3 regions of the Pseudomonas edsoni genome follow, and region 2 is predicted to be linked to each of the others. Evidence: predicted binding sites of a transcription regulator. Region 2 holds the regulator's gene; each other region holds the start of a gene.
The links. The regulator FliA, encoded in region 2, starts transcription of late flagellar genes. The targets are predictions, from matches to a motif close to CTAAAGTTTNNNNNNNNNNNGCCGNTAA.
Positions count from the first base shown of each region.

Region 1: a site for FliA is predicted at 8,354-8,381, ahead of C4J83_RS00640 (methyl-accepting chemotaxis protein). Genes of this name have one in related genera too.
Region 3: a site for FliA is predicted at 8,089-8,116, ahead of C4J83_RS06905 (methyl-accepting chemotaxis protein). Genes of this name have one in related genera too.

Region 1 is NZ_CP027762.1:121,286-131,955, forward strand. Features, by position in the region: rRNA gene C4J83_RS00595 (16S ribosomal RNA) at 1-29, shown strand, start outside; tRNA gene C4J83_RS00600 (tRNA-Ile) at 112-188, shown strand; tRNA gene C4J83_RS00605 (tRNA-Ala) at 219-294, shown strand; rRNA gene C4J83_RS00610 (23S ribosomal RNA) at 546-3,437, shown strand; rRNA gene rrf (5S ribosomal RNA) at 3,606-3,721, shown strand; rRNA gene rrf (5S ribosomal RNA) at 3,831-3,946, shown strand; gene C4J83_RS00625 (TonB-dependent siderophore receptor) at 4,120-6,615, opposite strand; gene C4J83_RS00630 (FecR domain-containing protein) at 6,720-7,694, opposite strand; gene C4J83_RS00635 (sigma-70 family RNA polymerase sigma factor) at 7,700-8,215, opposite strand; gene C4J83_RS00640 (methyl-accepting chemotaxis protein) at 8,495-10,375, shown strand; gene C4J83_RS00645 (SRPBCC family protein) at 10,415-10,670, opposite strand, start outside.
Region 2 is NZ_CP027762.1:4,669,651-4,680,320, forward strand. Features, by position in the region: gene C4J83_RS21550 (ParA family protein) at 1-693, opposite strand, end outside; gene motD (flagellar motor protein MotD) at 744-1,631, opposite strand; gene C4J83_RS21560 (flagellar motor protein) at 1,660-2,400, opposite strand; gene C4J83_RS21565 (protein-glutamate methylesterase/protein-glutamine glutaminase) at 2,400-3,521, opposite strand; gene C4J83_RS21570 (chemotaxis protein CheA) at 3,570-5,774, opposite strand; gene C4J83_RS21575 (protein phosphatase CheZ) at 5,786-6,574, opposite strand; gene C4J83_RS21580 (chemotaxis response regulator CheY) at 6,593-6,967, opposite strand; gene fliA (RNA polymerase sigma factor FliA) at 7,136-7,876, opposite strand; gene fleN (flagellar synthesis regulator FleN) at 7,873-8,706, opposite strand; gene flhF (flagellar biosynthesis GTPase FlhF) at 8,813-10,129, opposite strand; gene flhA (flagellar biosynthesis protein FlhA) at 10,141-10,670, opposite strand, start outside.
Region 3 is NZ_CP027762.1:1,524,624-1,535,293, reverse strand. Features, by position in the region: gene bufB (MNIO family bufferin maturase) at 1-31, shown strand, start outside; gene C4J83_RS06945 (HvfC/BufC N-terminal domain-containing protein) at 28-804, shown strand; gene C4J83_RS06940 (DoxX family protein) at 801-1,286, shown strand; gene C4J83_RS06935 (LysR family transcriptional regulator) at 1,277-2,191, opposite strand; gene C4J83_RS06930 (short chain dehydrogenase) at 2,295-2,894, shown strand; gene C4J83_RS06925 (COG3650 family protein) at 2,992-3,663, shown strand; gene C4J83_RS06920 (NAD(P)/FAD-dependent oxidoreductase) at 3,770-5,383, shown strand; gene C4J83_RS06915 (PLP-dependent cysteine synthase family protein) at 5,519-6,613, opposite strand; gene nhaA (Na+/H+ antiporter NhaA) at 6,830-8,005, shown strand; gene C4J83_RS06905 (methyl-accepting chemotaxis protein) at 8,202-9,824, shown strand; gene C4J83_RS06900 (outer membrane lipoprotein) at 9,914-10,378, opposite strand; gene pdxH (pyridoxamine 5'-phosphate oxidase) at 10,645-10,670, opposite strand, start outside.

The DNA of each region.
Region 1 (10,670 bases), 2.0 Mb from region 2:
GGGGAACCTGCGGCTGGATCACCTCCTTAATCGACGACATCAGCTGCTCCATAAGTTCCCACACGAATTGCTTGATTCATTGAAGAAGACGATAAGAAGCAGCCCGAAATTGGGTCTGTAGCTCAGTTGGTTAGAGCGCACCCCTGATAAGGGTGAGGTCGGCAGTTCGAATCTGCCCAGACCCACCAATTTTGTGTGGGAAACGCCTGTAGAAATACGGGGCCATAGCTCAGCTGGGAGAGCGCCTGCCTTGCACGCAGGAGGTCAACGGTTCGATCCCGTTTGGCTCCACCACTACTGCTTCTGAAAGTTATGAAAGCTTAGAAATGAGCATTCCATCAAGGTGATGGTGAATGTTGATTTCTAGTCTTTGATTAGATCGTTCTTTAAAAATTTGGGTATGTGATAGAAAGATAGACTGAACGTTACTTTCACTGGTAACGGATCAGGCTAAGGTAAAATTTGTGAGTTACTCGTAATTGAGTATTATCGAATTTTCGGCGAATGTTGTCTTCACAGTATAACCAGATTGCTTGGGGTTATATGGTCAAGTGAAGAAGCGCATACGGTGGATGCCTTGGCAGTCAGAGGCGATGAAAGACGTGGTAGCCTGCGAAAAGCTTCGGGGAGTCGGCAAACAGACTTTGATCCGGAGATGTCTGAATGGGGGAACCCAGCCATCATAAGATGGTTACCTTACACTGAATACATAGGTGTAAGGGGCGAACCAGGGGAACTGAAACATCTAAGTACCCTGAGGAAAAGAAATCAACCGAGATTCCCTTAGTAGTGGCGAGCGAACGGGGACTAGCCCTTAAGTGGCTTTGAGATTAGCGGAACGCTCTGGAAAGTGCGGCCATAGTGGGTGATAGCCCTGTACGCGAAAATCTCTTAGTCATGAAATCGAGTAGGACGGAGCACGAGAAACTTTGTCTGAATATGGGGGGACCATCCTCCAAGGCTAAATACTACTGACTGACCGATAGTGAACTAGTACCGTGAGGGAAAGGCGAAAAGAACCCCGGAGAGGGGAGTGAAATAGATCCTGAAACCGTATGCGTACAAGCAGTGGGAGCAGACTTTGTTCTGTGACTGCGTACCTTTTGTATAATGGGTCAGCGACTTATTTTCAGTGGCGAGCTTAACCGAATAGGGGAGGCGTAGCGAAAGCGAGTCTTAATAGGGCGTCTAGTCGCTGGGAATAGACCCGAAACCGGGCGATCTATCCATGGGCAGGTTGAAGGTTGGGTAACACTAACTGGAGGACCGAACCGACTACCGTTGAAAAGTTAGCGGATGACCTGTGGATCGGAGTGAAAGGCTAATCAAGCTCGGAGATAGCTGGTTCTCCTCGAAAGCTATTTAGGTAGCGCCTCATGTATCACTGTAGGGGGTAGAGCACTGTTTCGGCTAGGGGGTCATCCCGACTTACCAAACCGATGCAAACTCCGAATACCTACAAGTGCCGAGCATGGGAGACACACGGCGGGTGCTAACGTCCGTCGTGAAAAGGGAAACAACCCAGACCGTCAGCTAAGGTCCCAAAGTTATGGTTAAGTGGGAAACGATGTGGGAAGGCTTAGACAGCTAGGAGGTTGGCTTAGAAGCAGCCACCCTTTAAAGAAAGCGTAATAGCTCACTAGTCGAGTCGGCCTGCGCGGAAGATGTAACGGGGCTCAAACCATACACCGAAGCTACGGGTATCACGTAAGTGATGCGGTAGAGGAGCGTTCTGTAAGCCTGTGAAGGTGAGTTGAGAAGCTTGCTGGAGGTATCAGAAGTGCGAATGCTGACATGAGTAACGACAATGGGTGTGAAAAACACCCACGCCGAAAGACCAAGGTTTCCTGCGCAACGTTAATCGACGCAGGGTTAGTCGGTCCCTAAGGCGAGGCTGAAAAGCGTAGTCGATGGAAAACAGGTTAATATTCCTGTACTTCTGGTTATTGCGATGGAGGGACGGAGAAGGCTAGGCCAGCTTGGCGTTGGTTGTCCAAGTTTAAGGTGGTAGGCTGGAATCTTAGGTAAATCCGGGATTCTAAGGCCGAGAGCTGATGACGAGTTAACTTTTAGTTAACGAAGTGGTTGATGCCATGCTTCCAAGAAAAGCTTCTAAGCTTCAGGTAACCAGGAACCGTACCCCAAACCGACACAGGTGGTTGGGTAGAGAATACCAAGGCGCTTGAGAGAACTCGGGTGAAGGAACTAGGCAAAATGGCACCGTAACTTCGGGAGAAGGTGCGCCGGTGAGGGTGAAGGACTTGCTCCGTAAGCTCATGCCGGTCGAAGATACCAGGCCGCTGCGACTGTTTATTAAAAACACAGCACTCTGCAAACACGAAAGTGGACGTATAGGGTGTGACGCCTGCCCGGTGCCGGAAGGTTAATTGATGGGGTTAGCTAACGCGAAGCTCTTGATCGAAGCCCCGGTAAACGGCGGCCGTAACTATAACGGTCCTAAGGTAGCGAAATTCCTTGTCGGGTAAGTTCCGACCTGCACGAATGGCGTAACGATGGCGGCGCTGTCTCCACCCGAGACTCAGTGAAATTGAAATCGCTGTGAAGATGCAGTGTATCCGCGGCTAGACGGAAAGACCCCGTGAACCTTTACTATAGCTTTGCACTGGACTTTGAATTTGCTTGTGTAGGATAGGTGGGAGGCTTTGAAGCGTGGACGCCAGTCTGCGTGGAGCCAACCTTGAAATACCACCCTGGCAACTTTGAGGTTCTAACTCAGGTCCGTTATCCGGATCGAGGACAGTGTATGGTGGGTAGTTTGACTGGGGCGGTCTCCTCCTAAAGAGTAACGGAGGAGTACGAAGGTGCGCTCAGACCGGTCGGAAATCGGTCGTAGAGTATAAAGGCAAAAGCGCGCTTGACTGCGAGACAGACACGTCGAGCAGGTACGAAAGTAGGTCTTAGTGATCCGGTGGTTCTGTATGGAAGGGCCATCGCTCAACGGATAAAAGGTACTCCGGGGATAACAGGCTGATACCGCCCAAGAGTTCATATCGACGGCGGTGTTTGGCACCTCGATGTCGGCTCATCACATCCTGGGGCTGAAGCCGGTCCCAAGGGTATGGCTGTTCGCCATTTAAAGTGGTACGCGAGCTGGGTTTAGAACGTCGTGAGACAGTTCGGTCCCTATCTGCCGTGGACGTTTGAGATTTGAGAGGGGCTGCTCCTAGTACGAGAGGACCGGAGTGGACGAACCTCTGGTGTTCCGGTTGTCACGCCAGTGGCATTGCCGGGTAGCTATGTTCGGAATAGATAACCGCTGAAAGCATCTAAGCGGGAAACTAGCCTCAAGATGAGATCTCACTGGAACCTTGAGTTCCCTGAAGGGCCGTCGAAGACTACGACGTTGATAGGTTGGGTGTGTAAGCGCTGTGAGGCGTTGAGCTAACCAATACTAATTGCCCGTGAGGCTTGACCATATAACACCCAAGCAATTTGCATGCTCTGCGCTGAAAAGCAAAGAGACCAGATTGCGGTGTGTGAAGACGAAATGAACCGAAAGTTCGAATCTCACAAAACACCGAAAGCTGTCACATACCCAATTTGCTGAAGCGAGGCCACATGGTCACGACTCAGTACCCGAATTTCTTGACGACCATAGAGCATTGGAACCACCTGATCCCATCCCGAACTCAGCAGTGAAACGATGCATCGCCGATGGTAGTGTGGGGTTTCCCCATGTGAGAGTAGGTCATCGTCAAGATTAAATTCCAAAGCCCCTGTTTGCTAACGCAAACAGGGGTTTTGTTTATGTAGAAGTCCATGAATTTCACCGGCACGTTGCAAGCGCAACGCACTGGTACACAGAATTTCTTGACGACCATAGAGCATTGGAACCACCTGATCCCATCCCGAACTCAGCAGTGAAACGATGCATCGCCGATGGTAGTGTGGGGTTTCCCCATGTGAGAGTAGGTCATCGTCAAGATTAAATTCCGAAACCCCTGTCTGCTAACGCAGACAGGGGTTTTGTCGTTTTGGAGGACTGTTGCCGACTGAGAGAAATCCTCCCGAGCCGGCCACATCAGATCCCCCTGCACCCTGCCCACAAAAAAGCCAGTGCCTGAAAGCAGACACTGGCTTGTCAGAAACGCTAACAGATCAGAATTGATAGCTTACCGTCGCACTGACATTACGCTCTTCGCCCAAATAGCAGAAGTTCAGGCTGGCACAGGACGCTACATAGGTCTCATTGGTCAGGTTGTTCGCGTTCAACCGTACATCTACGCCTTTGAGTCCGATCTTGCCCAAGTCATACCCTAAGGATGCGTCGAATAAGGTGTAGGCGGGTACCTTCATTGTGTTCTCCGCGTCTGCCCAGCTGTAGCCGACGTACCGAGCCCCGCCGCCAAGTCGCAAGCCGTCAAAGGCGCCGCTATCAAACGTGTAGTCCGCCCACACCGATGCCATATGGCGAGGTGCCTGCGTGGGGGAGTTGCCTTTGTTCTCAATCAAGTTGTCGGCTGAGCTCAGCGTACTGACCATCGATTTTGAATATTTAATATCGGTAAAGGTATAGCTGCCCAAGATCTTCAGGTTATCGGTCAGTTGCATATGTGCTTCCAACTCCAGTCCCTGCGAGCGAACCGCACCTACTGCGCGATAGAAGTTTTCTTGAGGAAGCTTTGTCGCCAGGTTCTCCTGGTCAATGCGAAACCAGGAAGCTGTAAACAGGTTATCCGTCCCCGGCGGCTGATACTTCAAGCCCGCTTCCCATTGCGTTCCATTGGTGGGTGCCAGCGGGTTGCCGGCGTTGTCTGAATAGGAGTTCGGGTTGAACGACTCTGAATAGCTGACATAGGGTGCCAAGCCGTTATCAAACAGATACAGCGCACCGGCTCGCCCAGTCAGTTTGGTACGTTTGTCAGAAATTTCCGTGCCCAGCGGTCGACCCGCTTCAGCGATACGGTTCTCGTCGGACGTCTCTACCCAGTCCTGACGCAGCCCTAGAGAGAACCGCCATTTATCCATCTCGATAAGGTCTTGTAGATAAACGCCAGTTTGCTCAAGGCGACGCAGATAGCTGGTCAGGCTGGCATTGCTGATAGCAGTGTTGCCATAGACCGGGTTGAATGCGTTGATTGGCTGCAGTGACCCGCTCGTCCAGTCCACCACCGTTTTACGTCGCTGATAATCAGCCCCCATCAGCACGGTATGGTGAGTGGTACCGGTAAAAAATTCCGCCTGCAGCATGTTGTCGATGATGAACGCATGCAGCTTCTCATCACCTCCCGAATAATAGCGATTCAACTCGTTACTGGTCGGTGTGGTCCAGCCATAGGCGTACACCTGATCCAATTGCACCTTGGAGTCGAGATAGCGCAAGTTCTGTCGCGCAGTAAACACGTCGTTGAATCGATGCTCGAACTGATAACCGAACGACTGCTGATCACGTTTGTAGCCATCTACTCCAGGTTCACCTTCGAAGAAGTGGCTGGAGATGCGCTGGCCATTACGCTGATGCAATGCGCCGTCTGCCGGCATACCGCCGTGATAGCCGCCATCAGGATCATGCTGCAGGTACGCCTGGAGTGTCAGCGAGGTGTCTTCGGTAAAGTCGATGTTGAGTGTCGGCGCCAAGGCTAAGCGCTTTTCTTTGGCGTGGTCGAACTGCGTATCAGACTTGTCCGCTAAACCGGTAAGCCGATAGGCGATGCGCTTGTCGTCATCCACGGGTCCACTGAAGTCAAAACCCATGCCCTGCTGACCGTGACTGCCTGCAGTTGCTTGAACCTGATGGTAGGGCTCCAGCAATGGCTTCTTGCTGGTCAGCGCGACCAGGCCGCCGGGCGAGCTGCGTCCATAGAGGACAGAGGAAGGCCCCTTCAGAATGTCCACGCGCTCGAGAAAATACGGATCAACCTGCATGGTGCTATAGGTGCCGCTATCCCCCATGGACTTCAAACCATCAAGGTAGATGTTGTCCACAGAACCATCATTAAAACCGCGCATTGCCACGTAGTCATAACGATGGGTCGCGCCATAGGGGTTGGTCAGTACACCAGGGGTGTAACGCAGGGCTTGTGCGACGGTTTGGGAGCCTTGGTCGTCCATCTGCTCGCGCGTCACCACGGAAACGGTTTGCGACGTCTCCAGCAATGCGGCGCTGGTCTTGGTTGCGATTTGGCTATGCGTCGCGTTGTAGCCTTCCATGCTGCCTAAGGCATTACCCAGGGCGAAGCCTTTGATATCCGTGGTGGGCAGCGTCAAGGTGCTGCTCTGCGTCTGGGTCTCCAGTACAAAGCTGACACCCTCTTGCGATACCGCCTGCAAGCCAGAGCCGGTGAGCAGATGATTTAACCCCTGCTCGGCTGAATACTCGCCATGCAGCCCGGCTGATTGCCGGCCTTGGGTTTGCCCAGGCGTGCTGGAGAGGGTAATGCCTGCCTGACGGGCGAATTGATTGAGCACCTCGCCCAGGGCGCCGGCAGGCAGGTCGTAGCGCTGGTTAACCTGCTCGATGTTTGCTTGCGCAGCCATGCCGGCGATGGGAACCGCGCCCATGCCCATCGCGGTTGACAGCAATGCCGCACGGATGGATTTAGCCAAAAGGGGGTAGGAAGAGCACGGTGAGTTGCCGGGAAAACGCGCTGTCATGATCAAGATCCGTGGAGGCCGGTGAGGGCTGATTGAAGGGCTTACTGTCTAAGCCGGTCTCACGGAAAAAAACCGCCAAAAAACTTCATATAAAACATGAAAAATCAGGCTGAACGTTCCAGGCTTACCCACCAACGCGTGCGGTAGCGCACTTCAACAGGCAGCGTCTGTGCAACGATCGCCAACAATTTATCCGTGTTCTCCAGCCGAAAAACCCCTGACAACCGCAAGTCGCTGGCTTCTGCCGAACAACCCAGATAACCAGGGCGATAGCGCCCCACCTCCGACAGGAAGGCAGCCAGGCGCATGTTCCGTGTCACGATCAGCCCATCGACCCAGGCGCCCATGTCCATATCCAGCGGCGGTGCCAGAGTGGCATGTGTGTGATGTACGAGGTAGCTCTCTCCTGCGTGGACTTGAGTCGACAGTCCGTCTGCCGAGTGTGGTGAGTGAATGGCCACGTTGCCACTGACCACACTCAAGCGGGTGCAATCGCTGTCTTGGCGCACGGCAAAGCGCCCGTCGATACCTTCGAACAAGCCGTGCCGAGTTTGAACCAGCAGTGGCGCCGAAGAAGGCGCGCCGCACGTCACCAGGATTTCCCCGCGAACCAGGGTGATCAGACGCTGCTGCGCGTTGAAGTCCAGGTCCACGGCGCTGTCGGTGTTGAGTTGCAAACGAGCGCCATCCGGCAATTGCACGCTGCGCCGTTCACCGGTGGCGGTCGCAAGGTCGGACGTCCAGCGCTGCCAGCCGGTGAGGTCGCGGCTTAACCAGGCTGCGGAGCCCACCAACATGACGCCAGACAACATCTTCAGTGCCTGCCGCCGGCCCACGCCTTGCGAAACGTTTTCCAAGGCGACGCGCGCGCCGGGGATCGCAGCCATCTGACTGCTCAATTCCTGCTGCAGTGCCTGTACCCGCTGCCAGGCCAATTCATGGTCGTCATGCGCTTCGCGCCAGCGCACACATTGTGCATGCAAGCGCACGTTGGCCCGGTTATTACGCAGGCGCAGTGCCCAAGCGATGGCCTGCTTGACCACCTGAGGATCTGGTCCGGAGCGCGCGGCATTATCCATCGTAGTCACGCCCCATAACGCAGTACGTAACAGTGATACAGCGCCTGCGCGACATACCGCTCCACTGTTCGCAACGACACCCCCATCTGCAGCGCGATCTGCTTGTGCGCCAACCCATCACACTGAGCCAGTAGAAACGCCTTACGTACTTTCGGCTTCAATCCGTCCAGTAGGCGGGCGATTTCCTCCAGCAGTTCCAGCACCAATATCCGCGTTTCTGCGCTGGGGACCAACGCCTCAGGGAGATGGGCGATGGACTCGAGGTAGGCGCGCTGGATGTCTTCACGCCGCCAATGATCAATCACCAGGCCGCTGGCAATGCTTCGCAGAAAGGCACGAGGGGCTTTGAGTTCCAGGCGTTCGGTTTTTTGCAGCAAGCGCACGAACGTGTCCTGAGCCAGGTCCGCTGCATCCGCCGCATTGCCCAGGCGGCTGCGCAGCCACCGGTTGAGCCAGCTGTGATGGGTGCTGTAAAGCGTCTGCACAACACGTTCACAAGGGATGTACTCAGTAGTCGGCATTCACACAGGCTCGGCCAAACGTCACAAATGATAATTAGTCGCATTGTCTGGGAGGCTGAAAAATTTTGCAACGCCGACGCCTACCGATCTACCGTCGGTCGGTTTCCTACTCAAAATCAGGATGCTTCTCACAAATTTCTAAGATTTATCCTGGCCTGGCCGAAAGCCTGACGAGCCATGCGTGCACCGAAATAGAGCGGTCGCAGAGTCCGCCTATCCCGTTACATGGAATGTTCCACTCGGCACGCTCATCCCCCTTTGGCAAAAGAAGTCGATGAAATGAATCTTAAGTTCAGTCATAAAATTCTGCTGGCCGCATCAGGCGTCGTGGTTCTCGCGTTCGCGTTATTCACGCTTTACAACGACTACCTGCAGCGCAGCACTATCAAGCAAAACCTGGAGTCGTCTATCCAGCAATCAGGCGAACTCACGGCCAGCAGTGTGCAGAACTGGCTCAGTGGCCGCATTCTGGTACTCGAAAGCCTGGCGCAAAACGTTGCCCATCAGGGCAGCCAGGCCGATCTTCCTGGCTTGGTTGATCAGCCAGCGTTCACCTCGAACTTCCAGTTCACCTACGTCGGGCAAACCAACGGGGTGTTCACCCAGCGTCCTGATGCGAAGATGCCTGACGATTACGACCCGCGTCAGCGCCCTTGGTACAAGCAGGCAGTGGCTGCCGATAAAACCATGCTGACTCCGCCTTACATGGCCGCAGTCGGCGGGCAGATCGTAACCATTGCTCTGCCCGTCAAAAAGAACGGTGAGCTGTTGGGTGTGGTCGGCGGTGACCTGAGCCTGCAAACCCTGGTGAAGATCATCAACTCGGTAGACTTCGGTGGGATCGGCCATGCGTTCCTGGTCAGCGCCGATGGCCAGGTCATCGTCAGTCCTGACCAGGACCAGGTGATGAAAAACCTCAAGGACATCTACCCAGGTACCAACCTGCGTATCGAAAAGGTCAGCCAGGACGTTGTTCTCAATGGCCAGGACCGCATTCTTTCGTTCACGCCAATCAGCGGTTTGCCCGGTGCAGATTGGTACATCGGTCTGTCGATCGACAAAGACAAAGCCTACGCGCCACTTGGCAAGTTCCGTACTTCGGCATTGATCGCCATGTTGATTGCCGTCGTCGCCATTGCCGTGTTATTGAGCCTGTTGATCCAAGTACTGCTGCGCCCGCTGACCACCATGGGTGTGGCCATGCAGGACATTGCCCAGGGTGAGGGCGATTTGACTCGCCGCCTGGACGTGACCAGCAAGGACGAGTTTGGCGAGGTGGGCAGCGCTTTCAACCAGTTCGTCGAGCGTATCCACGCCTCTATTTCCGAGGTGTCTTCGGCAACGCGTCAAGTGCATGACCTGTCCCAACGCGTGATGGCGTCGTCCAACGCCTCGATCATCGGCTCGGACGAGCAAAGCGCGCGCACCAACAGCGTGGCCGCGGCGATCAACGAGCTGGGTGCCGCTACCCAGGAAATCGCGCGTAACGCAGCTGATGCTTCGCAGCACGCCAGTGGTGCCAGTGAACAAGCAGACGACGGGCGCAAGGTGGTGGAGAAAACCATCCTGGCGATGTCGGAACTGTCGCAGAAGATCAGCCTGTCCTGCACTCAGATCGAAACCCTGAACGCCAGCACCGACAACATTGGCCACATCCTTGATGTGATCAAAGGCATCTCCCAGCAAACCAACTTGTTGGCGCTCAATGCCGCGATCGAGGCCGCGCGTGCCGGGGAAGCCGGGCGTGGGTTTGCCGTGGTTGCCGATGAAGTGCGTAACCTCGCTCACCGTACCCAGGAGTCCGCCGAAGAGATCCATAAGATGATCACGTCGCTGCAAGTGGGCTCGCGTGAGGCCGTGACCACCATGAACGCCAGTCAGACCTCCAGCGAGGAGAGCGTTGAAGTGGCCAACCAGGCCGGCGAGCGCCTGGTCAGCGTGACGCAGCGAATCGTCGAGATCGATGGCATGAACCAGTCGGTCGCGGCGGCTACCGAGGAGCAGACCGCTGTGGTTGAAACCCTCAATGTCGACATCAACCAGATCAACCTGCTGAATCAGCAGGGTGTGGCCAACCTCAACGAAACGCTGAAGGACTGCGATGCGCTGTCTCAGCAAGCGAGCCGCCTGAAGCAACTGGTCGACAGCTTCAAAATCTGACCGGGCTCATGCAGGAGCGAGGCGTCTCGCTCCTGCTGATCAGCTGAACATCTGGCGTACATTCTCCAGGGCCGTGTCGGCGAAGGTCTGCACAAACTGTTCAAACGCCGCGTGGGTGGTATCGACTGGCTCACCCATGAGCGTCCAGGTTGCCCGCGAACATCCTGTGCCAAGCGCTTCCACCTGCATGGCAGCCCACAGCCGGGCGACGCCCAAGGTGTTGTAGAGTGTGGTCCAGGTCATGTACATGGCGTCGTCGTCGCGGCTGTTGAGTTGCTCTACGACGCAATGGCCA
Region 2 (10,670 bases):
CGTCAGGCCCGCGCGGCTGGCGTCGCGCAGGCGCGTGTCGACCGGGATGTAGCCATTCCAGATGGTGTCCGGGTAGGCATCGCGCAAGACCCGCAAGGTGCCAAGGGACGCCTGGGTACGACGGTCGAACAACGTCGGCACGATGCTGAACGGCAGCGCCTGCTTGCGCGAACGGTTAATCATCGCCAGCGTGCTGACCATGCGCTCCAGGCCTTTGACCGCCAGGTGCTCGGTCTGCACCGGGATCACCAACTGCTGGCTGGCCGCCAAGGCGTTAACCATCAGCACGCCCAGCAACGGTGGGCTGTCGATGATCGCGTAGTCGAAGTCTTGCCACAGCTGCGCCAGGGTCTTGGCGATCACCAGGCCCAAACCGCTCTGCCCCGGCGACTGCCGCTCCAGGGTCGCCAGCGCAGTGCTGGACGGCAGCAGGGAAATGCTTTCGTTACTGGTGGGCAGCAGCAATTGCCCCGGCAAGTCGGCGGGCACGCTGCCTTTGTGCAGGAACAGGTCGTAGCAACTGTGTTCCAGCGCATCCGGGTCGTAGCCGAAATAGCTGGTCATCGAGCCATGCGGGTCGAGGTCGACCACGACCACACGCTTGCCCGCCTCGGCCAACAAGCCGGCTAAGGCGATGGAGGTGGTGGTCTTGCCGACTCCACCCTTTTGATTGGCAACTGCCCAGACTCTCATTCGGTTGGTTCCTCCCGGCAGGCGATGGCGCGACCGAGACATTGCATAAGTTATTGAGCCGGTGACGGAGAATTGACGGCGCTCTGACGAACCGACGGCTTAACGGTTGGCGGTGCAGTTTGTGTGCCAGCCCGCTTCAGTGCCGCATCCGGTGTTGCATTGGCTGTGCCGGTGCCGGTCAGGCTGCGGCGTACATCCAGGTTGCGCGACACCACCAGCACCACACGACGGTTGCGCGCGCGGCCTTCGGCAGTGGCGTTATTGGCCACCGGCTGGAATTCACCGTAGCCCACCGACGCCAGCCGGCCAGGGTTCACGCCCTGCATCGCGAGCATGCGCACGATGCTCGCGGCGCGCGCCGAGGACAGTTCCCAGTTGGTCGGGTACTGCGCGGTGGCAATCGGGAAATTGTCGGTAAAGCCTTCCACGTGGATCGGGTTTTCAAACGGTTTGAGGATCGCCGCCACCTTGTCGATGATGGTGAAGGCCTGGTCGCTCGGCATCGCATCGGCGCTGGCGAACAGCAGGCTGGAGTTCAATTCGATTTCCACCCACAACTCGTTGCCGCGCACGGTCATCTGGTTGGATTTGATCAGGTCGCCAAACGCAGCGCTGATGTCGTCGGCAATGCTTTTGAGCGGGTCACTGGTGCCACCGATGCCGGCGGCGGTTTCGTCGCTGTCATTGACCAGCGGCTTGGCCGGGGTCACGGTCTTGGGCCGCTCTTCGCCAATGGGGATCGGCTTGAGGGCACGGTCGGCGTCGTTGAACACGCCGATCAGCGCCTGGGAAATGACTTTGTACTTGCCTTCGTTGATCGAGGAGATGGAGTACATCACCACGAAAAACGCGAACAGCAAGGTAATGAAGTCGGCGTAGGACACCAGCCAGCGTTCATGGTTGACGTGCTCTTCAGGCTCGCGGCGGCGACGGCTCACAAACTCCCTCCTACACAAAGCATGCCCATCAATCCATGAAGCCCTGAAGCTTCAATTCGATGGAGCGCGGGTTCTCACCCTCGGCAATCGACAAGATGCCTTCCAACAACATTTCGCGGTAACGCGACTGGCGCATGGCAATCGACTTGAGCTTGCTCGCCACCGGCAGCAACACCAGGTTGGCACTCGCCACGCCGTAGATGGTGGCGACAAACGCCACGGCAATGCCGCTGCCCAGCTGCGACGGGTCGGCCAGGTTGCCCATCACGTGGATCAAACCCATCACCGCACCGATGATGCCGATGGTCGGCGCGTAGCCGCCCATGCTTTCAAAGACTTTGGCGGCGTTGATGTCGCGGCTTTCCTGGGTGTAGAAATCCACCTCGAGGATGCTGCGGATCGCCTCCGGTTCGGCGCCGTCCACCAGCAATTGCAGGCCTTTGCGCGCGTAGCTGTCGGGCTCGGCATCGGCCACGCCTTCCAGGCCCAGCAGGCCTTCCTTGCGCGCGGTGAGGCTCCAGTTGACCACGCGGTCGATACCGCCTGGCAGGTCGACGCGTGGCGGGAAAATGATCCACACCAGAATCTGCATGGCGCGCTTGAACGAACTCAGGGGCGACTGCAGCAACGCGGCGCCCACGGTGCCGCCGATCACGATCAGTGCCGCCGGGCCGTTGGCCAAGGCGCCAAGGTGGCCGCCTTCAAGGTAGTTGCCGCCGATAATCGCGACAAACGCCATGGTGATGCCAATCAGGCTCAAGACATCCATCAGAGGCAGGCCTCCACCAGATGCTTGCCGATGTCGTCCAGGCTGTAAACGGCGTCGGCCAGGTCAGCCTTGACGATGGCCATGGGCATGCCATAAATCACGCAACTGGCTTCGTCCTGGGCCCAAATGGCGCTGCCGCCCTGCTTGAGCAGGCGTGCGCCTTCACGGCCGTCGGCGCCCATGCCGGTGAGCACCACCGCCAGAACTTTGTCGCCGTAGGACTTGGCCGCCGAGCCGAAGGTGATGTCCACGCACGGCTTGTAGTTGAGGCGCTCGTCCCCCGGCAGGATTTTGATCGCGCCACGGCCATCGACCATCATCTGCTTGCCACCCGGGGCCAGCAGCGCCAGGCCAGGACGCAGGATGTCGCCATCCTCGGCTTCCTTGACGCTGATGCGGCACAGCTTGTCCAGGCGCTCGGCGAACGCTTTGGTAAAAGCCGCGGGCATGTGCTGGATCAGCACGATCGGCGCAGGGAAGTTGGCCGGCAGTTGGGTCAAGACCCGCTGCAAGGCCACCGGGCCGCCGGTAGAGGTGCCGATAGCGACAAGCTTGTAGGCTTTGCGCTTGGGCGCAGGCGAATGCGCGCTCGGTGCAGCGGCGCGCACCGGCGGCGCCGCAGGGCGTGCCACGGGCGCAGGGGCCGGGCGCGCGAATGACGACGTCGGCGCAGCAGGCGCTGCCACCGGCGCCGGCGCCGGCGCACTGAACAAGCTGCGACGGTTACTGCGCGAAATGCTGTGCACCTTCTCGCACAGCATCTGCTTGACCTTCTCGGGGTTGCGCGAGATGTCTTCGAAATTCTTCGGCAGGAAGTCCACGGCACCCGCGTCCAGCGCATCCAGGGTGACCCGGGCGCCTTCGTGCGTCAGCGAGGAGAACATCAACACCGGAGTCGGGCAGCGCTGCATGATGTGCCGAACAGCCGTGATGCCATCCATCATCGGCATCTCGTAGTCCATGGTGATCACGTCCGGCTTCAACGCAATGGCTTGATCAATCGCTTCTTTGCCGTTGGTGGCCGTGCCGACCACCTGAATCGTTGGATCGGCGGAAAGAATTTCCGAGACGCGGCGGCGGAAGAAACCCGAATCGTCCACCACCAGGACCTTGACTGCCATAAACACTCCGTTAGGCGGGGCGGGCATTACCGCCCTGCCCCACCAGAATCAAATACGCCGTGCGGCGTAACGCTTGAGCATGCTCGGAACATCGAGAATCAGCGCGATCCGACCGTCACCGGTGATGGTCGCACCCGACATGCCCGGGGTTCCCTGCAGCATTTTGCCCAAAGGCTTGATGACCACTTCTTCCTGGCCAACCAGTTGATCGACAACAAAGCCGATGCGCTGGGTGCCCACGGACAAGATCACCACATGGCCTTCGCGCTGCTCTTCATGCTTGGCCGAAGCCACCAGCCAGCGCTTGAGGTAGAACAGGGGCAATGCCTTGTCGCGCACGATCACCACTTCCTGGCCGTCCACCACGTTGGTGCGCGACAGGTCGAGGTGGAAGATCTCGTTGACGTTGACCAGCGGGAAGGCGAACGCCTGGTTGCCCAGCATCACCATCAGGGTTGGCATGATCGCCAGGGTCAACGGCACCTTGATGACGATCTTCGAGCCTTGGCCCTTGGTCGAGTAGATATTGATCGAACCATTGAGCTGGCTGATCTTGGTCTTCACCACGTCCATGCCCACGCCACGGCCGGACACGTCGGAAATCTCGGTCTTGGTCGAGAAGCCCGGGGCGAAGATCAGGTTGTAGCACTCGGTGTCGGTCAGGCGGTCGGCGGCGTCCTTGTCCATCACGCCACGCTTGACCGCGATATTGCGCAGAATCGTCGGGTCCATGCCTTTGCCGTCATCGGTGATCGACAGCAGGATATGGTCGCCTTCTTGCTCGGCCGCCAGAATCACCTTGCCATTGCGGGACTTGCCCGCGGCTTCGCGCTCTTCCGGCGTTTCGACGCCGTGGTCGACGGCGTTGCGCACCAAGTGGACCAGCGGGTCGGCCAGGGCCTCGACCAGGTTTTTGTCGAGGTCGGTTTCTTCACCCACCAGTTCCAGGTTGATTTCTTTCTTGAGCTGACGAGCCAGGTCGCGAACCAGGCGTGGGAAGCGGCCGAAGACTTTCTTGATCGGCTGCATCCGCGTTTTCATCACGGCGGTCTGCAAGTCAGCGGTGACCACGTCGAGGTTCGACACGGCCTTTTGCATGGCTTCATCGCCGCTGTTCAGGCCCAGGCGCACCAGACGGTTACGCACCAGCACCAGTTCGCCGACCATGTTCATGATGTCGTCCAGGCGTGCGGTATCAACCCGTACGGTGGTTTCGGCTTCACTGGCAGGCTTCTCGGCCACTGGCGCCGCGGCAGCCCGTGCAGGCGCCGGGGCGGCTGCGGGGGCCGGAGCGGGTTTGGCGGCGGCCGGTGCGGCGGCTTTGGCTGGGGCAGGTTTCGCGGCTACCGGGGTGGCAGTCGCCGCGGCGGCCGGGGCCACTTCGGTGAACTTGCCTTTGCCGTGCAATTCATCCAGCAAGGCTTCGAATTCGTGATCGGAGATCAGCCCGTCGCCAGCCGGTGCTGCCGTGGCAGCAGGTGCGGCGGCGGTGGCCGCGACTTCCGGCAAGGCTTCGGCCGCAAAGGTGCCCTTGCCATGCAACTGGTCGAGCAACGCTTCGAATTCGTCGTCGGTAATGTCGGTGTTGGCAGACGCCGCTGGTGCCTGCGGCGCAGCGGCAGGTGCCACGGCGTCGGCGGCAAACTGGCCCTTGCCATGCAACTGGTCAAGCAGGGACTCGAACTCGGCGTCGGTAATGTCTTCGCTGGTCGGCGCCGCAGGCGCAATGGGCGCTTGCGGTGCTTCAGCTTCGGCCTTCACCGCACTGAGGGAGTTGAGCAACTGCTCGAACTCGCTGTCGGTCACATCCGGCTCAGCCTCGACAGCCGGCTCAGGCGCCGCTGCCACAGGTGCCGCCGACGTGGCCGGTTCTGCCAGGCGTGCCAGGGCCGCCAGCAGTTCCGGCGTGGCCGCAGTGATCGGTGCACGTTCGCGCACTTCGCTGAACATGCCGTTGACCGCATCCAGTGCTTCGAGAATCACGTCCATCAGTTCCGAGTCGACGTGCCGCTCACCCTTGCGCAGGATGTCGAACACGTTCTCGGCGATGTGACAGCACTCCACCAGCTCATGGAGCTGGAGGAAGCCGGCGCCCCCTTTTACAGTGTGAAAACCGCGAAAAATTGCATTGAGCAGGTTCGCATCATCCGGTCGGCTTTCCAGCTCGACCAGTTGCTCGGACAGTTGCTCTAAAATTTCGCCGGCCTCTACAAGGAAATCCTGAAGGATTTCTTCATCGGCGCCGAAGCTCATGTGGGTGCTCCTTAGAAGCCTAAACTGGATAACAGGTCATCTACGTCATCCTGACCTGACATAACGTCTTCACGTTTATCGGCATGAATCTGCGGACCTTCACCCTTGGCGAGATGTTTTTGTGGATCTTTTTCCGAGAGGATCGCTTCGCGGTCATGTTCGATGCCGGCAAAACGGTCTACCTGGCCGGCCATGAGCACCAGTTTGAGCAGGTTGCTTTCCACTTCGGTGACCAATTGGGTCACGCGCTTGATCACCTGACCGGTGAGGTCCTGGTAATCCTGGGCCAGCAGAATGTCATTGAGGTTGCTGGAAACCGTGCGGTTTTCCTGCTCGCTGCGTGACAGAAAAGCGTCAACCCGACGCGCCAACTCACGAAACTCTTCAGCCCCCACTTCACGACGCATGAAGCGGCCCCAGTCAACGCTGAGCGCCTGAGCTTCGGTGGCCATGCCATTGACCAGCGGCGTGGCGTTTTCCACCAGGTCCATGGTGCGGTTGGCCGCCGCCTCAGTCAGCCTGACCACATAGGACAGGCGTTCGGTGGCATCGGTGATTTGCGAAATTTCTTCGGCCTGGGGCATGTGCGGGTCAATCTGAAAATTGACGATCGCACTGTGCAGCTCGCGTGTGAGCTTGCCCACTTCCTGGTACAGGCCGCGGTCACGGGTCTGGTTAAGCTCATGGATTAACTGCACCGCGTCGCCGAACTGGCCTTTTTCAAGGCTTTCGACCAACTGGTGAGCATGCTTTTTCAGGGTCGACTCAAAGTCGCCCTGTGACGTTTCTTTATGCTCCATAGCTCCCCCGTGGCAGCATCAATGACCGATGCGTTCGAAGATTTTTTCGATCTTCTCTTTCAAGGCCAGTGCAGTGAATGGCTTGACCACGTAGCCGTTTACCCCGGCTTGGGCGGCTTCGATGATCTGCTCACGCTTGGCTTCGGCGGTCACCATCAACACAGGCAGGCTGCGCAGTTTTTCATCGGCGCGCACGTGACGCAGCAAGTCGATACCGGTCATGCCCGGCATGTTCCAGTCGGTTACCAGAAAGTCGATGCTCCCGCTGTTGAGGATCGGAATCGCCGTAATGCCGTCATCCGCCTCGACCGTGTTGGTGAACCCAAGGTCACGCAACAGGTTTTTTATGATCCGCCGCATCGTTGAGAAGTCATCAACGATGAGGATTTTCATGTTCTTGTCCAATTCGACCTCCAAGCAGTCTTAAACGCGCCCAGCACCTGGACGCGCCATTTCAATCAACAGGCGCTACACAAAAAGGACTGCCCAGGGCACCACGGTACGAACCCGCGAAGGCATGAAGCCTTCGCGGTAGCGTCTGCAGTGTCCCCACACTGCCTGTCAGCGCGCGCGCCACTCTCCCAATCGCCCCCGCAAGCGGGCTGCGCACTGGCTGTGCAACTGGCTGACACGCGATTCGCTGACCCCCAGGACCTCACCGATTTCCTTGAGGTTCAGCTCTTCGTCGTAGTACAGCGCCAACACCAGTCGCTCACGCTCCGGCAAATTGGCAATCGCTTCCGCCAGCGCACCCTGGAAACGTTCGTCCTCCAGGTCGCGTGACGGTTCGAGATGAGCACTCGCGCCGTCCTCGTGCAGCCCTTCGTGTTCGCCGTCCTGCAACAGGTCGTCGAAACTGAACAGGCGGCTGCCCAAGGTATCGTTCAAAATCCCGTAGTAATCGTCGAGACTCAATTGGAGTTCGGCCGCAACTTCATGATCTTTAGCGTCACGACCGGTTTTTGCTTCAATTGCGCGAATTGCGTCACTGACCATGCGCGTATTGCGGTGTACCGAACGCGGCGCCCAATCCCCTTTACGCACTTCATCGAGCATCGCGCCACGGATACGGATACCCGCATACGTCTCGAAACTCGCGCCTTTGCTCGCGTCGTATTTGGTCGACACTTCGAGCAGACCGATCATGCCGGCCTGGATCAGGTCTTCGACCTGCACGCTGGCCGGCAGGCGTGCCAGCAAGTGATAGGCAATGCGCTTGACCAGGGGCGCATAGCGCTCGATCAATTCGCCCTGGCTGTCACGTGCCGACTTTTTGTAAAGGTTGTAGCCGCTGGATGTCATAGCACCGGTCCTGCGCTCGTCTGATGCACCAATCGCTCGACGAAAAACTCCAGATGCCCCCGAGGGTTGGCGGGCAACGGCCAAGTATCGACCTTCTGGGCAATAGCCTTGAACGCCAGTGCGCACTTCGAACGAGGGAACGCTTCGTAGACCGCACGCTGCTTTTGCACAGCCTTGCGTACACACTCGTCATAGGGAACTGCGCCTACATATTGTAAGGCGACATCCAGGAAGCGATCCGTGACCTTGGTCAACTTGGCGAACAGGTTGCGCCCTTCCTGCGGGCTTTGGGCCATGTTGGCCAGCACGCGGAAGCGGTTCATGCCGTAGTCACGGTTAAGCAGTTTGATCAGCGCATAGGCGTCGGTGATCGAGGTGGGTTCGTCGCAGACCACCAGCAGCACTTCCTGGGCGGCGCGCACGAAGCTGACCACGGACTCGCCGATGCCGGCGGCGGTGTCGATCACCAGCACGTCGAGGTTATCGCCGATATCGCTGAACGCCTGGATCAGGCCGGCGTGCTGCGCCGGGCTCAGGTGCACCATGCTCTGGGTGCCCGAGGCGGCCGGCACGATGCGAATGCCACCGGGGCCTTGCAGCAGCACATCGCGCAGCTCGCAGCGGCCCTCGATCACATCGGCAAGGGTGTGTTTGGGTGTCAGCCCCAGCAGAACGTCGACGTTCGCCAGGCCCAGGTCAGCATCCAGCAGCATGACGCGACGGCCAAGCTCTGCCAGGGCCAGGGACAAATTCACTGACACGTTAGTTTTCCCGACGCCACCTTTGCCGCCGGTCACCGCGATCACCTGTACGGGATGCATGCTGCCCATTTTATTTCTTTACCTTGTCTTGCTTAGACGCAGGCTACATGGCTTGGCCGCGTGAATCGCTTGCAGACCATCGATGTAGATACATTTCATGGTGTTCATCCTGGCCTTAACCGACCCGTTTGGCGGGGTTGTGGTAAAGGTCGGCGAACATATCGGCCATCGCTTCCTCGCTAGGCTCTTCTTGCATTTGCACGCTGACAGCACGGCTGACCAACTGATGACGGCGCGGCAGATGGAGATCATCCGGGATCCGCGGCCCGTCGGTCAGGTAGGCGACCGGTAATTCATGACTGATGGCCAGGCTCAGCACTTCACCCAGGCTCGCGGTTTCATCGAGCTTGGTGAGGATGCAACCGGCCAGGCCGCAACGCTTGTAGCTGTGATATGCAGCGGTAAGAACCTGTTTCTGGCTGGTGGTTGCAAGCACCAGGTAATTTTTTGACTTGATGCCGCGCCCGGCCAGGCTTTCGAGCTGCATGCGCAGCGCCGGGTCACTGGCTTGCAGGCCGGCGGTGTCGATCAGCACCACGCGCTTGCGCAGCAGCGGATCGAGGGCATTGGCCAGCGACTGGCCCGGGTCAACGTGGGTCACTGTCACATTGAGGATGCGGCCCAGGGTCTTGAGCTGCTCCTGGGCGCCAATGCGGTAGCTGTCCATGCTCACCAGCGCGATATTCTGCGCGCCGTACTTGAGCACATAACGCGCTGCCAGCTTGGCCAGGGTGGTGGTCTTGCCCATGCCGGCCGGGCCGACCATGGCAATCACACCGCCCTCTTCCAGGGGTTCGATTTCCGGGGTGACGATCATGCGTGCCAGGTGCGCCAGCAACATGCGCCAGGCCTGGCGTGGTTCTTCAACTTCGGCGGTCAGCGCCAGCAGGTCGCGGGACAACGGGCCAGACAGACCAATGCGTTGCAGGCGACGCCACAGGTTGGCTTGTTGCGGCTTGCTGCCTTGCAACTGGTTCCACGCCAGCGAGCCCAGCTGCACTTCGAGCAGCTCACGCAGGCCGTTGAGTTCAAAGCGCATCGAGTCGAACACGCGCTGGTCGACTGCGGCAGCCGGGGCCGGCGCTGCAGGACGTGGCGGTTCTTTGAAGGTCGGTTCAACCAGCGGCTCGGCAGCGGTCAGCGGCAGGCCGGCGAACAACTGGCGGTTGGTGCTGGCATCGCTGTCGCCACGCATGCTCAATTCAGCCTGGGCCGAGACAATCCGCGAGGCCGTCTTGCGCAGCTCGTCTTCGAGCTCCATGTTCGGCACACGCGGCGCCAGCGCCGAGGGGGTGTAATCCAGGGCAGCCGTCAGCTCGACACCGCCGGCAATACGACGGTTTCCGATAATCGCGGCATCGGCGCCCAGCTCATCACGTACCAGTTTCATGGCCTGACGCATATCGGCGGCGAAAAAACGCTTAACTTGCATAACCCACTACCTCAGCCGTTGGGCCCTACTGTCGCGACAATAGTCACTTGCTTGTTGTCAGGAATTTCCTGATAAGCCAAAACGTGCAAATTCGGCACTGCCAGACGTCCAAACCGCGACAACATCGCGCGGACCGGGCCCGCCACCAGCAGAATCACCGGGTGACCCGCCATTTCCTGGCGCTGCGCGGCTTCAATCAATGAACGCTGCAGTTTTTCCGCCATGCTTGGCTCCAGCAGAACGCCCTCTTCCTGGCCTTGTCCTGCCTTCTGAATACTATTGAGCAATATTTGTTCCAACCTTGGCTCCAAGGTGATCACAGGCAGCTCAGACTCAATCCCTACAATGCTTTGCACGATTGCACGGGACAATCCGACCCGCACCGCCGCCACCAACGCGGCGGTATCTTGACTCTTGGAGGCGTTGTTCGCGATGGCCTCGGCGATGCTGCGAATGTCGCGTACCGGCACCTGTTCAGCGAGCAAGGCCTGCAACACCTTGAGCAATTGCGACAGCGAGAGCACGCCCGGCACCAGTTCTT
Region 3 (10,670 bases), 3.1 Mb from region 2:
CGACTGGCATCTATTGCAGGTGAACGTATGAGCCATCACGCTGCGTTTGCCGACGCGCTGATCGATCCCGACCTGGCGTGCCCCGACGGCCTGTTCAGCCGCAACGGCGCCGACCCGGCCAGCCGTTTCGCGGTGTATCGCAACAATGTTCACAGCGCGTTGATCAACGCGTTGGCAACCGCTTACCCCGTAACCTTGCAGTTGGTCGGCGATGAGTTTTTTCGCGCCATGGCTGGTCTTTTTGTTCAGGCGAGCCCACCTGACAGCCCGCTGATGAGCGAGTACGGCAGCGCGTTCGCAGGGTTTATTCAGGCCTTTGAGCCGGCGGCCAGCGTGCCCTACCTGGCTGACGTCGCCAGGCTCGAGCGCTTGCGGGTTTGTGCCTATCACGCGGCAGACACCCAGCCGCTGGACCAGCAAACCATTCTCCAAACACTGCAAGGCCAGACAGACCTGGGCAAGCTGCGCCTGCACCTGCATCCATCCCTGGCCACCCTGAATAGCGCTTACGCAGTGGTGGCCGTTTGGGCTGCGCACCAGACCGAAGGTGGCCTGGCCACCCTGAATCCCTGGCACGCCCAAAGCGCGCTGGTGTTACGCCAAGGCTTGGCGGTCAAGGTATTCGCCATCGACAGCGGCTCGGTCGCGTTCATCGACAGCCTGAATCACGGCACGGCACTGGAGACAGCGGTGCAGCACGCGCTTGAAGCATCGGCGCAGTTCGACCTGAACCAATGCCTGGCCCTGTTGATCAGCCACGACGCCATCACTCATTTGCACCTCGAACAAAAGGTATTGCCATGAACACATCCCCTTCGAGTCTGGTCAATCGGGTCATTGCTCTGTTCGAGAAAATCCCCTACAGCCTGATCGCCTTTCTCGCACGATTTTCCATTGCCGCGGTGTTTTGGAAATCGGGGCAGACCAAGGTCGAGGGCTTTGCCATCGACTTGATCAGCGGCACGTTCCAATTCGGCGAGCCGCGTCTTGCGGCGTCCACACTGCCGCTGTTTCGCAGCGAATACCACGTGCCCTTGCTGTCACCGGAAGTCGCCGCGCACATGGCGGCGTTTGCCGAGCATTTCTTCCCGGTGCTGATCCTGGTGGGTTTTGCCACGCGGTTCTCGGCCCTGGCCCTGATCGGCATGACCTTGACCATTCAACTCTTCGTTTACCCGGACGCCTACCCGACCCACGGCACCTGGATCACCGTGCTGCTGCTGTTGGTCGCCAAGGGCCCGGGCTGCCTGTCCATCGACCATTTGATTGCACGCCGCTACCGCTGAAGACGGTCCAGGGCCTCGCCGCTGCGCTTGAACCAATCCACCAGGTAGTCGGCCAGCACTTGGGTGCGACGCGGCAAGCCACCCTGATACGGGTGAACCAGGTACATCGGCATGCTACGCGTCTGATAATCGCGCAGGAGCCAGCGCAATCTCCCGTCAGCCAGTTCCGCGGGTAACACGTAGGACGGCAGGCGGGCGATTCCGGCGCCCACCAGGGCGGCCTTTTTCAACAGGTTGTAATGGTTGGAGGCAAAGGTGCCACTGACCCGCACTCGAAGCAGTTCGTGCTGCTGGTGGTACAGCCATTCTTCACGCCCGCTGTAGTGGCTGTTGAGCAGGCAGGTGTGCGTCGCCAGGTCTGCCGGGTTCAGCGGCTCGCCGTGTTGCTCCAGGTAGGCCGGGCTGGCGCAGGTCATTTCATGCCAGGCCAGCAGCGGTTTGGCCACCAGACGCTCATTTTCGATGGCGCCGGAACGCACACCCAAGTCAAACCCATCCCGCGCCAGGTCTCGATAACGGTTGTTCAATTCCAGTTCGATCTGCACTTGGGGGTACTGTTTGGAGAACTCCAGCAGCAAGCCATCGAAGAAGGTTTCTCCCAACGACACCGGAACCGTCATACGCACTGGCCCGGCCAAATCGTCCTTGAGCCGCGCCAATGCCTGACGGGCGCGTTCCACTTGAACCACCAGCGCTTGAGCCTGGGGCAACAGCGCTGCACCGGCTGCGGTCAGGCTGAGCTTGCGGGTGGTGCGGTGCAGCAACACCACGCAAAACTGCGCCTCCAACTGGCTGATACGCTTGGACAACTGGCCCTTGCTGCACCCCAGTTGCTCGGCCGCCAGGGTGAAACTGCCGGCTTCGATCAGAACGGCAAAGGCCGCCAAGTCATCCATCTCGCTCATGGATTGTTTCCATTTGAAAACCAAAGGTTGCCTATTAGCACGTTTATCCACCTGAAAAGCCACACTAGACTGAACCTTCACTTACCCCAGGAGGAACAGCACGATGAAAATCCTATTGATTGGTGCCAGCGGCACGGTCGGCTCGGCAGTCAAGGCAGAACTGGCTCAGCGTCACGAGGTGATCAGCATCGGTCGCACAAGCGGCGACTTTCAGGTGGATATCAGCGACAGCGCGTCGATCCGCAAGCTGTTCGAACAGACCGGCAAGTTCGATGCCCTGATCTGCGCGGCCGGTAGCGTGAATTTCGTAGCACTGGGTGAAATGAGCGAAAGCGATTTTGACCTGGGCCTGCGCGACAAGCTGATGGGCCAGGTCAACCTGCTGCTGATCGGCCGCGAATATGCCAACGACGGCGCCTCGTTCACCTTCACCAGCGGCATCCTCAACCGTGACCCCATCCGTACCGGCGCCTCGGCCGCATTGGTCAATGGCGCCATTGACGCCTTCGTCAAAGCCGCGGCGATCGAATTGCCACGCGGCCTGCGCGTCAACGCCGTGAGCCCGACCGTCCTGCTGGAAGCGATGGGCAGCTACGCCCCGTATTTCCGCGGTTACAAACCGGCTCCGGGTGCCGACGTAGCACTGGCCTACGCCAAAAGCGTAGAAGGCCTGCAGACCGGCCAGACGTTTATCGTCGGCTGAATCCGGCGTCTGTCAGAATTGCCTGAAGCCGGGCGCTGGGGTTGTGGTGCGGCGTCAGCCTGCGTAACGTGGCGGCACTTGTTTGGAGACCCGATAAATGCGCGCCGCCCGTACCCTAGTTCTGTTTGCCCTGCTGCCTCTGTTCACCGCTTGCCAGATGTTCGAGAGCGAGCCGGCAAAGCCGTCTACCGCCGGGTTGACCCGCATGCAGGGTGAATTGACGGCCGTTGACGGCAAGCTGTTGTTCCAGCCTTGCGGTGACAAACGCAACTACGTGGTCAACGACGCCGGCGGCACCAGCATCCTGCAGGAAGCCGCCTCACTGGCTGGGCAACAGGGCGCACTGTTTGCCGACTTGCGCGGCAAGTTCTCCGGGGTTGCCACTGGCACCCAGGGCTCGGTAGAGCTGCAACAGCTCTATCGCATGGAACGTTCGACTTCGGCCTGCAACGACCCGGACTTCAAGCGCATGGTGCTGCGCGCCAATGGCCATAAACCCGCCTGGGCGATGAATGTGACCGCCAAGGGCATGGTGCTGGAGCGCGAAGGCCAGCCACCCTTGGCGGTGCCTTTTGTGGAAGAGCAACTGGGCGACGGCCGTTTCAACCTGATGACCGAAGCCAATAACCAGCACATCGAACTCTGGGTCGCGCCGCAGCGGTGCATCGACAGCGTCAGCGGCAGCCTGCAACACATGACCGCCGAGTTGCGCGTCAACGGCCAAGTGCAGCGTGGTTGCGCGGCATTCGGCGGTTCTCGCGACGACTGATTCGGCCCAACGCTGTTTTAACGTGTCGGAAAACCGCCTTTGGGGCTTATAATCGCCGGTTTGCAAAACAGCCGGCCTTTTTGTCCGCCGCCTACCGGATCCCGTCATGTTACGAATCACCGAACTCAAGCTGCCCATCGACCATCCCGAAGAAGACCTGCGGCCTGCCATCGTGCAGCGCCTGGGCATCGCCAGTGATGACCTGCTCGATTTCACCCTGTTCAAACGCAGCTATGACGCCCGCAAAAAGTCGTCGGAGCTGTGCTTCATCTACACCATCGACCTGAACGTGAAAGGCGAAGCCGCCCTGCTGCTCAAGTTCGCCGATGACCGCAACGTCAACCCGGCGCCGGATGTCAGTTACAAGGTGGTGGGTCAGGCGCCGGAAGGCCTGGTCGAACGGCCGATCGTGGTGGGGTTTGGTCCGTGCGGGATCTTCGCCGGGCTGCTGCTCGCGCAAATGGGCTTCAAGCCGATCATCCTCGAGCGCGGCAAAGAAGTGCGCCAGCGCACCAAGGACACCTGGGGCCTGTGGCGCAAAAACGTGCTCAATCCCGAGTCCAACGTGCAGTTTGGTGAAGGCGGCGCCGGGACCTTCTCCGACGGCAAGCTCTACAGCCAGATCAAGGACCCGAAATTCCACGGTCGCAAGGTCCTGCACGAGTTCGTCAAGGCCGGTGCGCCGGAAGAAATCCTCTACGTCAGCAAGCCGCACATCGGCACGTTCCGCCTCACCGGCGTGGTGGAAAACATGCGCCAGCAGATCATCGCCCTGGGCGGTGAAGTACGTTTCGAACAGCGCGTTACCGATGTGCTGATCGAAGACGGCCAGCTGAACGGCGTGGTCATCGACAGTGGCGAGCAACTGCTCTCCAAGCACGTGATCCTGGCCCTGGGCCACAGCGCCCGCGACACCTTCCGCATGCTGCACGGGCGTGGCGTGTACATGGAGGCCAAGCCGTTCTCGGTGGGCTTCAGGATTGAACACCCGCAATCGCTGATCGACGCGGCGCGCCTGGGCAAATACGCCGGGCATCCAAAACTCGGCGCGGCCGACTACAAGCTGGTGCACCACGCCAAGAACGGCCGCTCGGTCTACAGCTTCTGCATGTGCCCAGGCGGCACGGTAGTGGCGGCGACGTCCGAGCCAAACCGCGTGGTAACCAACGGCATGAGCCAGTACTCGCGCAACGAACGCAATGCCAACTCCGGCATCGTCGTCGGCATCACGCCGGAGGTGGACTACCCGGGTGGCCCGCTGGCGGGCATCGAGTTGCAGGAGCGCCTGGAGTCCCACGCCTACATCCTCGGCGGCAGCAACTACGAGGCTCCGGCGCAACTGGTGGGGGATTTCATCGCGGGCAAGCCATCCACGGCCATCGGCAGCGTGGAACCGTCCTACAAGCCCGGCGTGTCGCTGGGTGACTTGGCCCTGGCCTTGCCGGACTTTGCCATCGAAGCGATTCGTGAAGCGTTGCCGGCGTTCGAGAAGCAGATCAAAGGTTACTCGTTGCACGATGCGGTGCTGACCGGCATCGAGACGCGCACGTCCTCGCCGCTGCGGATTACCCGTAACGAGTCGATGCAGAGCTTGAACGTGAAAGGTTTATTCCCGGCCGGTGAAGGTGCGGGTTATGCCGGTGGGATTCTGTCGGCGGGCGTTGACGGGATTCGGATTGCCGAGGCGTTGGCGCGGGATATGCTCGGCATAGAGGCCTAAGCACTCTATTACAGCCAACCCGACCAAAGGTGGGAGCGGGCTTGCCCGCGATGGCAGAGTCTCAGTCGCCGAACTTATCGACTGAAACACCGGCATCGTAGGCAAGCCCGCCCCCACATTGGTTTTTGCCGGTTTTCAGATGTTTGCGCGCAGGATTGTCTCCGGCAACGGCTCACCCCGTTCAACACTGGCCGCAACGGCGGCAATCAGCCCGCTCAACTCATACCCTTGCCCGGCGAGCCACGCCTGATCGTAGTAAGTCGTGGCATACCGCTCGCCCCCGTCACACAAAATTGCCACGATCGACCCAGACTCCCCCGCCGCTTGCATCTGCTGCGCCGCCACCAAGGCACCGATCAGGTTGGTCCCGCTGGAACCACCGACCCGCCGCCCAAGACGCTCGGCCAAGTAATGCATGGCCGCCAGTGACAGCGCATCCGGTACCTTGACCATCGCATCAATTACCTTGGGCAAAAACGACGCCTCGACGCGTGGCCGGCCGATCCCTTCGATCCGCGAACCGCAATCCAGGCGCAAGCTGGCGTCGCCCGTCTGGTAATAGTCAAAGAACACCGAGCGTTCGGCGTCGGCACACAGCACGCGGGTGCAATGCTGGCGATAGCGCACGTAACGCCCCAGCGTCGCGGTGGTGCCGCCGGTGCCAGGGCTGGAAATCAACCAGCTCGGCTCGGGGTAATGCTCAAACCGCATCTGTTGGAAGATCGACTCGGCGATATTGTTGTTCGCCCGCCAGTCCGTCGCGCGCTCGGCATAGGTGAATTGGTCCATGAAGTGACCGCCACTTTCCTGCGCCAACCGCTCGGACTCGGCGTAAATCTGCGTCGGATCCTTCACCAGATGGCTCTTGCCGCCGTAGAAGGCGATCTGGGCGATTTTCTCCTGAGACGTGGTGGCTGGCATCACCGCAATGAACGGCAGGCCAAGCAGCCGCGCGAAATACGCTTCCGAAATTGCCGTCGACCCACTGGAGGCCTCAATCACCGGCGCGCCCGGCTTGAGCCAGCCATTACACAGCGCGTACAGAAACAGTGAACGGGCCAGCCGATGCTTCAGGCTGCCGGTGGGGTGGCTGGACTCGTCCTTGAAGTACAACTCGATACCCGGCAACCCCGGCAACGGCAAAGGGATCAGGTGCGTGTCGGCGCTACGCTGGAAGTCCGCTTCAATGATGCGAATGGCTTCGCGGGCCCAGGTACGGTGGTCACTCATAAGGTGCGTCTCTAAAGATTTCAGCGCCAATTTTAGGGAGTTTCCTACACTGCACACAGATACAGTGGCGACTCAAATAGACACACAATTGCTAGGCTCTGGCGCAACGCCGACTCTGCCCGTCCCTTATAACAAATAAGAATATAACTTTTGTTTTAACAACTAACGGTACGGGTTAGGGTACCCACCTATTGAACCTGGATTGGAGAGCATCCCTTGCCTCTGCGTAGCACTTTCACCCGTTTCTTCCAGCTGGAAGCCGCCAGCGGTCTGTTGTTGATCGCCGCTGCCGCCTTGGCGCTGATCATCAACAATTCACCGTTGTCACACCTCTACAACGCGTTTCTCGATGTACCGGTGGTGGCACAGATTGGCGCGCTGAAAATCGCCAAGCCTGCCCTGCTGTGGATCAACGATGGCCTGATGGCCTTGTTCTTCCTGCTGATCGGCCTGGAGGTGAAGCGCGAGCTGCTCGACGGCCACCTGTCCAAACCCTCGCAAGTGGTACTGCCGGGGGCCGCAGCCATTGGCGGCATGGTGGTGCCGGCGCTGATCTACTGGGCGATCAACAAGGACTACCCCGCTGCACTCTCCGGCTGGGCAATCCCCATGGCCACCGATATCGCTTTTGCACTGGGCGTGCTGGCCCTGTTGGGCAAGCGCGTGCCGGTATCGCTGAAACTGTTCCTGATGACCCTGGCGATCATTGATGACCTCGGCGCAATCATCGTCATCGCCGTGTTCTACTCCGCGGACCTGTCCGGTGCTGCTCTGGCCGGTGCAGGGGCGTGCCTGATTGCCTTGATCGCGATGAACCGCCTGGGCGTGATCAAACTCGGGCCCTACCTGATCATCGGTCTGATCCTGTGGGTGTGTGTGCTCAAGAGTGGCGTGCATGCCACGCTGGCCGGCGTGACCCTGGCCTTCTGCATCCCGCTGCGCACCAAAAATGCCGAGCCCTCGCCCCTGAGGACGTTGGAACACGCCCTGCATCCGTGGGTGGCCTACGCCATCCTGCCGCTGTTTGCCTTCGCCAACGCGGGCGTTTCCCTGGCCGGCGTGAGCCTGGAAAGCTTCACTCACCATGTGCCCATGGGCATCGCCGCCGGCCTGTTGATCGGCAAGACCATCGGCGTGTTCGGCCTCACCTGGCTCGCCATCAAGACCGGCCTTGCCGCGCTGCCCAGCGGCGCGAACTGGGGCCAGGTGTTCGGGGTGGCGATCCTGTGCGGTATCGGCTTTACAATGAGCCTGTTTGTCGGCTCACTGGCGTTTGTGCCGGGTGCCAGCGAATTCGCCGGGGAGGATCGAATGGGTATTCTGACCGGGTCGATCCTGGCCGCGTGTATGGGTTATGCCGTGACCGCGATGGCGAGTCGCAAGAAAGCCTGAGGGTTGCGAAAGCACCCAAAACCCCAATCGGTGAGCCCGATTGGGGTTTTTCTTTTTCTGAAGATGACACTTACCTCAAACGCCTAAAGACTTTGCGCGCGCCGCCGACTAGTGATTGTGGCGCTACCACTGTCCCTGCCAGGGACACCCGCCCGACACAGCTCTCCAACGCGTATTCAGCCCGAGCGAAAATCCCATGTTCCTGAGAAATATAAGAATCGCTGCCAGAGCCTTCATCGGCTTCGCGGCCATTGCGTCGCTGAGTGTGTTTCTCGGTCTGTTCGCCCTCAAACAGATTGGCGAAGTCCAGTCCCAGGCGGCCGACATTCAGAACAACTGGATGCAGCGTGTCAGGATTCTGGCCCTGGCCAACGCGTCGCTCGACCGTTTTCGCTTGGGCGAAATGGCGCACATCCTGTCGTCAAGCGATGCGGACATGCAGACCTATGAAGACAAATCCGCCGGCCGCCTGAAAAGCGTCAAGGAACAGCTGGCCCAATATGCCGCGCTGCTACGCACACCCGAGGAAAAATCGCGCCTGGATGTGTTCAACCAGAGCCTGGATGCCTACGCGAAGAACCATACCGAAATGCTCAAGCGCTCGCGCTCGGGCGACAAAGCCGGCGCCCGCGACTTTCTCAACAGCATTCGAGAAAGCTACGAGCAGATGACCAAGAACTTCGACCAGTTGATCGACCTCGCCAACAAAGGCGCCGAACAGGCCGGCCAAACCTCCGCAGGCGCTTACCAGCATGCCGTGAGCGGCATCACAATCGTCATTTTGCTGGTCAGTGCCGGCACAGTGCTGGTGGCCTGGTTGCTGACCCGCAGCATTACCGGCCCCATCATTGAAGCGGTGCAGGTGGCCGAAACCATCGCCAAGGGCGACCTCACCCAGCCCATAAACCCTACAGGCAATGACGAAGCCACGCGCTTGCTCCGGGCACAGGAAACCATGCGTAACAACCTGGTGCAGACTCTGCGGCAAATCACCGGCTCATCCAGCCAGCTGGCCGCTGCGGCCGAAGAGTTGAATGCCGTCACCGCCGAGGGCAGCCGCGACCTGCAACAGCAACATGGCGAAATCGAGCAGGCAGCCACGGCCGTCACTCAGATGACCACCGCGATTGAGGAGGTCGCGCGAAACGCGGCATCAACCTCCGACCTGTCCCAGGAATCACGCAGCATTGCGCTGAAGGGCCAACAGCGCATGGTAGAGGCACTGAATTCGATCCAGGCGCTGACCCGTGGGGTCGAGGTCAGCTCAGGGCAAGTGGGCGGCCTCGCCGAGCAGGCCAAAGGCATCGGCAAAGTGCTCGATGTGATCCGCACCATTGCCGAGCAAACCAACCTGCTGGCGCTTAACGCGGCCATCGAAGCCGCGCGTGCCGGTGAGGCCGGACGTGGTTTCGCCGTGGTCGCCGACGAGGTTCGTGCACTGGCCCATCGCACCGCCCAATCGACCCAGGAAATCGAGCAGATGATCGGCAGCATTCAGGCCAACACGGCCAGCACCGTCAACACCATGCTCGACAGCAGCGCCATGACTCAGCAAACCTTGGGGCTGGCCGAGCTGGCGCAACAAGCGCTGGCAGACATTCTGGCCGCCAACGATGAAATCAATGACCGCAATCTGGTGATCACCACGGCGGCGGCGGAACAAGCCGACGTTGCTCGAGCAGTCGATCGCAATTTGCTGAACATTCAGCAGCTGTCGATTCAGTCGGCAGAGGGCTCGACCCAAACGACTGCAGCCTCGCAGTCCCTCGCCAGCCTGGCCCATGAGTTGAACACGACGGTCAAGCACTTCCAGGTTTGAGGTCACGCAGCGTGCGCGGCACACCGCGCCTGCAATAAAAAACCCCAACCGATCACTCGGTTGGGGTTTTTTATTGCAAGGACCGGCGTTTAACGAGTAACGCGGCTGGTACCGTCAACGGTCATGATGCGTACACGGTCGCCGATGCGGAAGATTTCATTTTCCTGCACGGCTTGTACGTAGGCACGCATGCTGCCGTCGTCTTCGCGAACGGTGATTTCCACGCCTTGGGTGCGGGTCAAGCCTTCTTCAGTGGCCGAGCCCAGCAGGCCGCCGGCTACGGCGCCGATCACGGCGGTCACAATGCTGCCACGGCCGCCGCCGATGGCGCTGCCGCCAACACCGCCGATGACTGCGCCAGCGGCGCCGCCAATTGGGGTCTTGGTGCCTTCGATTTTCACTGGACGCAGGGATTCAATGGTGCCCATGCGAACGGTCTGTACACGACGCGCCTCGTCACGAGAGTACGAGTCGCCGGTCAGACTCGAGGCGCAGCCACCCAACAGCAACGACAGGGTGGTAAAGCAGGCAACTAGTAAAACGGACTTACGCATAGCATCAACTCCAAAGGACAGGTATTCATTAGACGCTGCGGCTTGGCGCCTGTCACGGCGAGCACCGCAGAAAATTGCTTTCATTCAGCCTTAGTACAGACTGCTAGCACCAGAAAAATAGACGAACGGTTGCACTCAACTGTTCCGAAGAATGTCATGAACGCGTTCATCATTATTGTAGTCGCGCAGCAGCACACGCCGAAGACATATGGATAAAGACTTCGCCGTGGCGGGCAACATTCGAACGAGGTGACGAAAGGTGAAACTCAGGGCGCCAGGCGCTCACGAGTCC